One region of the Pseudomonas sp. GW821-FHT01D09 genome, then DNA from elsewhere that is predicted to be linked to it. Evidence: predicted binding sites of a transcription regulator. Region 1 holds the regulator's gene; the other holds the start of a gene.

Region 1 (3,695 bases):
TGCTGCGCAAGCGCGTGGTGCTGATCGATACCGCCGGCCTGCAAGCCAGCGACCCGGCACTGCGCATGCAACTGGAAAGCCTGGCCGGGCGCGGGATCAGGTCGAAGAATTACCTGGTACTTGCAACCACCAGCCAAAAACAGGTGCTGACGGCTGCGTACCATAGCTACAAACGTTGTGGGCTGGCCGGCTGCATCCTGACTAAGCTGGATGAAACGGCAAGCCTGGGCGAAGTGTTGAGCCTGGCTATCAGCCATGAACTACCGGTCGCCTACCTGACCGACGGGCCGCGGATCCCGGATGACTTGCATCTGCCGCGCCGTCATCAGTTGGTCAGCCGTGCGGTCAGTGTGCAAATGCAGGATGAACCCAGTGAAGAGGCGATGGCGGATATGTTCGCCGACCTCTATCACAACCCAGCCAAGCGGGTCGGCTGAAGGCAACATGCAACACAGTGCAATGTACCTACATCGAGGGTCTGCTACCGCGGCCACCCTATGTAGCCTGCGGCTAAGCAAGACAAGGTAAAGAAAGAACATGGGCAGCATGCATCCCGTACAGGTGATCGCGGTGACCGGCGGCAAAGGTGGCGTCGGGAAAACTAACGTGTCAGTGAATTTGTCCCTGGCTCTGGCAGAGCTTGGCCGCCGCGTCATGCTGCTGGATGCCGACCTGGGCCTGGCGAACGTTGACGTTCTGCTGGGACTGACGCCCAAACATACCCTGGCCGATGTCATTGAGGGCCGCTGTGAGCTGCGCGATGTGCTGTTGCAGGGGCCGGGGGGGATTCGTATCGTCCCGGCCGCCTCCGGCACCCAGAGCATGGTGCACCTGAGCCCGGCGCAGCATGCCGGCCTGATCCAGGCCTTCAGCGATATCGGCGACAACCTCGACGTGCTGGTGATCGACACCGCCGCCGGGATTGGCGAGTCGGTGGTCAGCTTCGTGCGCGCGGCGCAAGAAGTGTTGCTGGTGGTCTGCGACGAACCCACCTCGATCACCGACGCCTATGCTCTAATCAAACTGCTCAACCGCGACTACGGCATGAACCGCTTCCGCGTGCTGGCCAACATGGCCCAGAGCCCACAGGAAGGGCGCAACCTGTTCGCCAAGTTGACCAAGGTCACAGATCGCTTCCTCGATGTGGCCTTACAATACGTCGGTGCAGTTCCCTATGACGAGTGTGTGCGCAAGGCTGTGCAAAAGCAGCGTGCAGTCTATGAAGCGTTCCCTCGTTCGAAATGCGCGTTGGCGTTCAAGGCAATTGCTCAGAAGGTCGATACCTGGCCACTGCCCGCCAATCCCCGGGGGCATCTGGAGTTTTTCGTCGAGCGATTGGTGCATCAGACGAGTGCAGGACCGGTGCTATGACAGCCAGCGGCTATAACCTTTACAAGAAATCGGCGCGTGACAGCCAGGGCGAATTGATCGAGCGCTATGCGCCCCTGGTCAAGCGCATTGCCTACCACCTGCTGGCACGCCTGCCCGCCAGTGTCCAGGTCGAAGACCTGATCCAGGCCGGCATGATCGGCCTGCTTGAAGTGTCGACCAAGTACGACGCGAGCAAGGGTGCGAGTTTCGAGACGTATGCGGGTATCCGTATCCGTGGCGCGATGCTCGATGAAGTGCGTAAAGGTGATTGGGCGCCGCGTTCGGTCCACCGCAATACCCGGATGGTGAGTGACGCAATTCGCTCAATTGAAGCAAAAACCGGTCGCGACGCTAAAGATCACGAAGTTGCGGCCGAACTCCAATTGAGTCTCGATGATTATTACGGGATTTTGAACGATACCTTGGGCAGCCGCCTGTTCAGTTTCGACGACCTGCTACAGGACGGCGAGCATGAAGGGCTGCATGAGGACGGCGCGAGCGCTTACCAGGAGCCTTCCCGCGACCTGGAAGATGAACGCTTCCAGGGCGCCCTGGCGGACGCGATTGCCAATTTGCCGGAGCGTGAGCGGCTGGTGTTGGCGCTGTACTACGATGAGGAGCTGAACCTCAAGGAAATCGGTGAGGTCCTGGGGGTCAGCGAATCGCGGGTCAGCCAGCTTCATAGCCAATGCGCGGCCCGCTTGCGGGGGCGTTTGGGAGAGTGGCGAGCGCGCTGACAGGCAGTGTGGGGACAATGTGGGTGATAACCGTCAGGGCGCAAGCCGGGCGGAAACGGCTCGTGGTGTGCCCCAGCAGTCCTTTTTGTGTAATGCCTGTTGAATGATATGGCGCGCCCAGGTGCTGGACGCGTTTAAGACTGCTTGGAGGTCGAATTGGACAAGAACATGAAAATCCTCATCGTTGATGACTTCTCAACGATGCGGCGGATCATAAAAAACCTGTTGCGTGACCTTGGGTTCACTAACACGGTCGAGGCGGATGACGGCATTACGGCGATTCCGATCCTCAACAGCGGGAGCATCGACTTTCTGGTAACCGACTGGAACATGCCTGGCATGACCGGTATCGATCTGCTGCGCCATGTGCGCGCCGATGAAAAACTGCGCAACCTTCCGGTGTTGATGGTGACCGCCGAAGCCAAGCGTGAACAGATCATTGAAGCCGCCCAGGCTGGGGTCAACGGTTACGTGGTCAAGCCATTCACTGCATTGGCCTTGAAAGAGAAGATCGAAAAGATCTTTGAACGCATCCACGGCTGATGTCGTCACGGGGGAGCTATGGAGCATAAAGAAACATCACAGGGAGACTTTGAGTCGACTCTGAAAAAACACGCTCACCAGTTGGTCGAGTGCCTTGAAAAAGGCCAGTTCGGCGACGCGGTGCAGTTGATCCATGAGCTCAACCAGACCCGCGATCGCGGCCTGTACCAGGAAGTGGGCAAGCTCACCCGTGAGTTGCACAGTGCGATTGTCAACTTCCAGATCGACCCGCACATGCCCCAGGCCGAGGAAATCTCGCAGATCACCGATGCCACCGAACGCCTGTCCTATGTGGTCAGGCTGACTGAGGCGGCAGCCAATCGCACCATGGACCTGGTGGAAAACGCCACGCCCCTGGTGAACGGCATGGCCAACGAGGCCAAGGCCTTGAGCGCTGACTGGGGCCGTTTCATGCGGCGCGAAGTGGGTGCTGAAGAGTTTCGCGAGCTGGCGCGTCGGGTTGAAGGCTTTTTGGCCCGCAGCGAGCAGGAAAACCGCACGGTTTCCAGCAACCTCAATGACATTCTGCTGGCCCAGGATTACCAGGACCTCACTGGCCAGGTGATCAAGCGCGTGACCCTGCTGGTCACCGAAGTGGAAAGCAACCTGCTCAAACTGGTGCTGATGGCCGGTCAGGTCGACCGTTTTGCCGGTATCGAACACGACCGCGAAGCGATCCTCTCGGAAAAAGATCCACAAAAACACCTCGCCAAGGGTGAAGGTCCGCAGATTCATGCCGATAAACGTGAAGACGTTATGTCAGGTCAAGATGACGTAGACGATTTGCTGTCCAGTTTAGGCTTCTAAGGAGCACGCAATATGAGCTTCGGCGCCGATGAAGAAATCCTTCAGGATTTCCTTGTAGAGGCCGGCGAAATTCTAGAGCAGTTGTCCGAGCAACTGGTCGAGCTGGAAAGCCGACCGGATGATGCGAACCTGCTCAATGCAATTTTTCGCGGTTTTCACACTGTAAAAGGGGGCGCCGGCTTCCTCCAGCTCCATGAGCTGGTGGAGTGCTGCCACATCGCCGAAAACGTGTTCGAC
Region 2 (3,695 bases), on a different contig from region 1:
TCGATGGTTTTTTGCGGGGTTATCCCCTTTATTGTCAGCGCTCCTGAAGGGTTTTCAGGGGTGTTCTCCAGCTATTTTGTATTGGGAAGCCACAATGATTGGCATAAAAAGCATCGCCAGCTACGTGCCGGCAGAAGGGCTGGACAACTACGCCCAGGGTGCCAAATTCGCCAAGGATGAAGAGTTCATCATTGGCAAGATCGGTTCGGCATTCCTGCCACGCAAGGAGGCTGGCCAGGAAACCTCTGATCTGTGCGTCGAGGCGGTCAACGCCTTGTTTGCCAATAACCCTGGGCTCAAGCGCGAGTCGATTGACGCGCTGATCGTCGTGACCCAGAACGGCGACGAAGAAGGGCTGCCGCACACCGCCGCCATCGTCCAGGACAAGCTAGGCCTGCCGACCCACGTCGCGGCCTTCGATATTTCCCTGGGCTGCTCCGGCTATGTCTACGGCATCTACGCCATGAAGGGCTTTATGGAAGCTGCCGGCCTGAAAAACGGCCTGCTGGTGACCGCCGATCCGTACTCGAAGATCGTCGACCCGGAAGATCGCAACACCACCATGCTGTTCGGCGACGCCGCCACCGCCACCTGGATGGGCGAAGACGCTCCCTGGCAGCTGGGCAAGGCCAAGTTCGGCACCGACGGCTCCGGTGCGCCGCACTTGAAGGTCAGCGATGGCGTGTTCTTTATGAACGGCCGCCAGGTCTTCAACTTTGCATTGCTCAAGGTGCCGGCGCATTTGCACGAGTTGCTCAAAGAGTCGGACCTTGTGGCCGACGATATCGATGCGTTCTGCATCCACCAGGGCAGCGCGGCGATTGTCGATGCCGTGGCGCGGCGCTTTGAAGATGCGCCGGTGGAGAAGTTCATCAAGGACATGGTCGAGACCGGCAACACCGTGTCGTCGAGCATTCCGCTGCTGCTGGAAAAGCACGTGATGGATGCCGAGTGGAAACGCGTGGCCATCAGTGGCTTCGGGGTTGGCCTGTCGTGGGGTTCGGCGATTATCTATCGGCCGTGATGTTTTGATAGGCTGCATAAAAAACGCCCAGGGTCGAAAGATCATGGGCGTTTTTTTATGCGTGTATTGAGACGGTGTTCTGGCGCCAGTAACCCGTGATCACTGGCATTTTGACCATCTATAAGGCCTTGAAATACAGGGGGTGGCACAGGGCTAGCAAAAAAAATCAAAAAAATCCTCAAGCAACTTGCATTCACGACGATAACTATTACGAAGGTTCTCTAGGCCACACCCGGCGGTTGCCAGGGCCGGAAGCCGCAGTATCCAACTCACGAGGATTTCGTCATGGCAATGTCCGTAAACACCAACATCACTTCCCTGGGCGTCCAGAAGAACCTGAACAAAGCTTCCGACGCTTTGAGCCAGTCGATGAACCGTCTGTCTTCCGGCCTGAAAATCAACAGCGCCAAAGACGACGCCGCTGGCATGCAGATCGCCAACCGTCTGAACAACCAGGTCAAAGGCCTGAACGTTGCCATCGCCAACGCCAACAACGGCGTGTCGATTGCCCAGACCGCTGAAGGCGCAATGCAAGAATCCACCAACACCCTGCAGCGTCTGCGTGAACTCGCCCTGCAAGCGGCCAACGGTGATAAAAGCGACGCTGACCGTGTTTCCCTGCAACAAGAATTCACCGCTAAAGTCGGCGAGCTGAACCGTATCGCCAGCACCACCACCTTCGGTGGTCGTAACCTGCTCGACGGCTCGTTCAGCAACGTAGCGTTCCAGATCGGTGCCAACGCCAACGAGACTATCTCGTTCGGTATGACTGACATCAGCTCGACTGCTCTGAAAGGCAACTACAAAGAAGCTGCTGTAGATGGCACTGCAATGACTGGTCTGGCTGCTACTGCTACTGGCTCGGTACTGGGTGACAAGGCATCTAAAGTTGGTGCCGCCGCCGCTGCTGCTGTTGTTGCTGGTGACGCATTCACTATCAACGGTGTAACAATCAACCTGACAGCTGCTGGTGGTGCTGGTGCTGGTGGTACTGCTGCAGTAGCAGACATTAATGCTAAAACTGCTCAGACAGGCGTGACCGCCAGCACTGATGCTGCTGGTGTTGTGACCTTGTCGTCGAAAAGCGACATCACTTTGGGCTTGGCTGGCGGTACCGCTACTGACGGTCTGGCCAAACTCGGCCTGGGCGCACCGGGTACAACTGCTGCCGTTGCAACAACTGCTGCTAGTGCCATGGGTGCTGCCGGTGCCATCACTGTCAACGGCACTGCTGTAACTTGGGCTAACGCTGACACTGTGACCGACGTATTGGCTGACATTGCAACAGCTGCCGGCGCTGGCGCTACTGCAACCTTCACCGATGGTCGCGTAAAAGTGGTCTCCGGTAACGGTGAAGACATCAAGCTGGCTAACACTTCCAGCGGTTCGCTGTCGCAGTTGGGCCTCTCGGCTGGCACTACTCAAGCTAAACTGACTGCCGATACTTCCATCGATGTAAATGGTGTCGAAGTCAAATTCAAGAAGGGTGATACCGCTGACGCGATCGTCTCTTCGATCAACAGCGCCAGCACCGGTGTTCAAGCCAGCAAAAACGCTGATGGCACCCTGAACCTGTTTGCTGACAAAGACATCACCATCAAGGACGGTAGTGCCGGTACTGGTCTGGCTGCCTTGGGTCTGACCGCTGTTGCTGCTGCCGGCACCAAAACTGCCGTCACCATGGAAACCAGCGTTTCCGACCTGAACATTCTGACTGCCGCTTCTTCCCAGCAAGCCATCCAGGCCCTGGACGACGCCATGCAGCAGATCGACAGCCAGCGTTCGCAGCTGGGTGCGGTGCAAAACCGTTTCGCCAGCACCGTGGCCAACCTGCAGAGCATTTCGCAGAACTCCTCGGCTGCCAAAGGCCGCGTAGAAGACGCTGACTTCGCTGCCGAAGCCGCTGAACTGACCAAGCAACAAACCCTGCAACAGGCTTCCACTGCGATCCTGTCCCAGGCCAACCAACTGCCATCCGCTGTACTGAAGCTGCTTCAGTAATAACGGCCAGCGGTTAATCAACGGGGGGGTGCTAACGTGCCCTTCCGTTTTTTCAGTTTGGAGGTGATGACATGGACATAAGCATCAGGCTGAACACGTCTTACCCGGTTGCGACCACCCAGGCTCCTGGCGCTGCGACAGCGCAGGTCAAGCCGCCTGTGGCGCAGGCCGATAACGAGCCCGCCGAGGAACCGCAGCGCATGGCCCTGGAAAAAGCGGTAACCGATATGCGTGAGTTTGTGCAGGCTTCACAGCGCAACCTGGATTTTTCCATCGATGACTCCACCGGGAAGGTGGTGGTCAAGGTGATTGCGACCGACAGTGGTGAAGTGATCCGACAAATTCCATCGGAGACTGCGCTGAAGTTGGCGCAGAACCTGAGCGATGCCAGCAGCCTGTTGTTTGATACAAAGGCTTGAGTTGGCACGAAACATGTTTCTGATTGCTGCTTGGGCGTTCGTACGCCAAAAAAGCGGCAACCGCAGGACAAGGAGAGTAGCAAATGGCTAGTTCAACGATTTCCGGCCCCGGTTCGGGCTACGACACCCAAGCCATCGTCAAGGCGTTGGTGGGGGCCGAGAGGGCGCCCAAAGACGCGCAGATCACCGCCCAGCAGAAAGACGCCACCGTCAAGCTGTCGGCCGTGGGCTCGGTGAAAACGGCGCTGGAA

Evidence for each region. The regulator FliA, encoded in region 1, starts transcription of late flagellar genes. The targets are predictions, from matches to a motif close to CTAAAGTTTNNNNNNNNNNNGCCGNTAA.
Region 2: AC07W7_RS25805 (flagellin N-terminal helical domain-containing protein) is a predicted target of FliA. The motif match lies at 1,202-1,229, and genes of this name have one in related genera.

The regions. Positions count from the first base shown of each region.
Region 1 covers NZ_JBWKWY010000019.1:96,288-99,982, reverse strand. Annotated here, with positions in the region: gene flhF (flagellar biosynthesis GTPase FlhF) at 1-437, shown strand, start outside; gene fleN (flagellar synthesis regulator FleN) at 538-1,371, shown strand; gene fliA (RNA polymerase sigma factor FliA) at 1,368-2,108, shown strand; gene AC07W7_RS17670 (chemotaxis response regulator CheY) at 2,277-2,651, shown strand; gene AC07W7_RS17665 (protein phosphatase CheZ) at 2,670-3,458, shown strand; gene AC07W7_RS17660 (chemotaxis protein CheA) at 3,471-3,695, shown strand, end outside.
Region 2 covers NZ_JBWKWY010000048.1:16,236-19,930, reverse strand. Annotated here, with positions in the region: gene AC07W7_RS25810 (ketoacyl-ACP synthase III) at 95-1,024, shown strand; gene AC07W7_RS25805 (flagellin N-terminal helical domain-containing protein) at 1,310-3,025, shown strand; gene AC07W7_RS25800 (flagellar protein FlaG) at 3,097-3,444, shown strand; gene fliD (flagellar filament capping protein FliD) at 3,528-3,695, shown strand, end outside.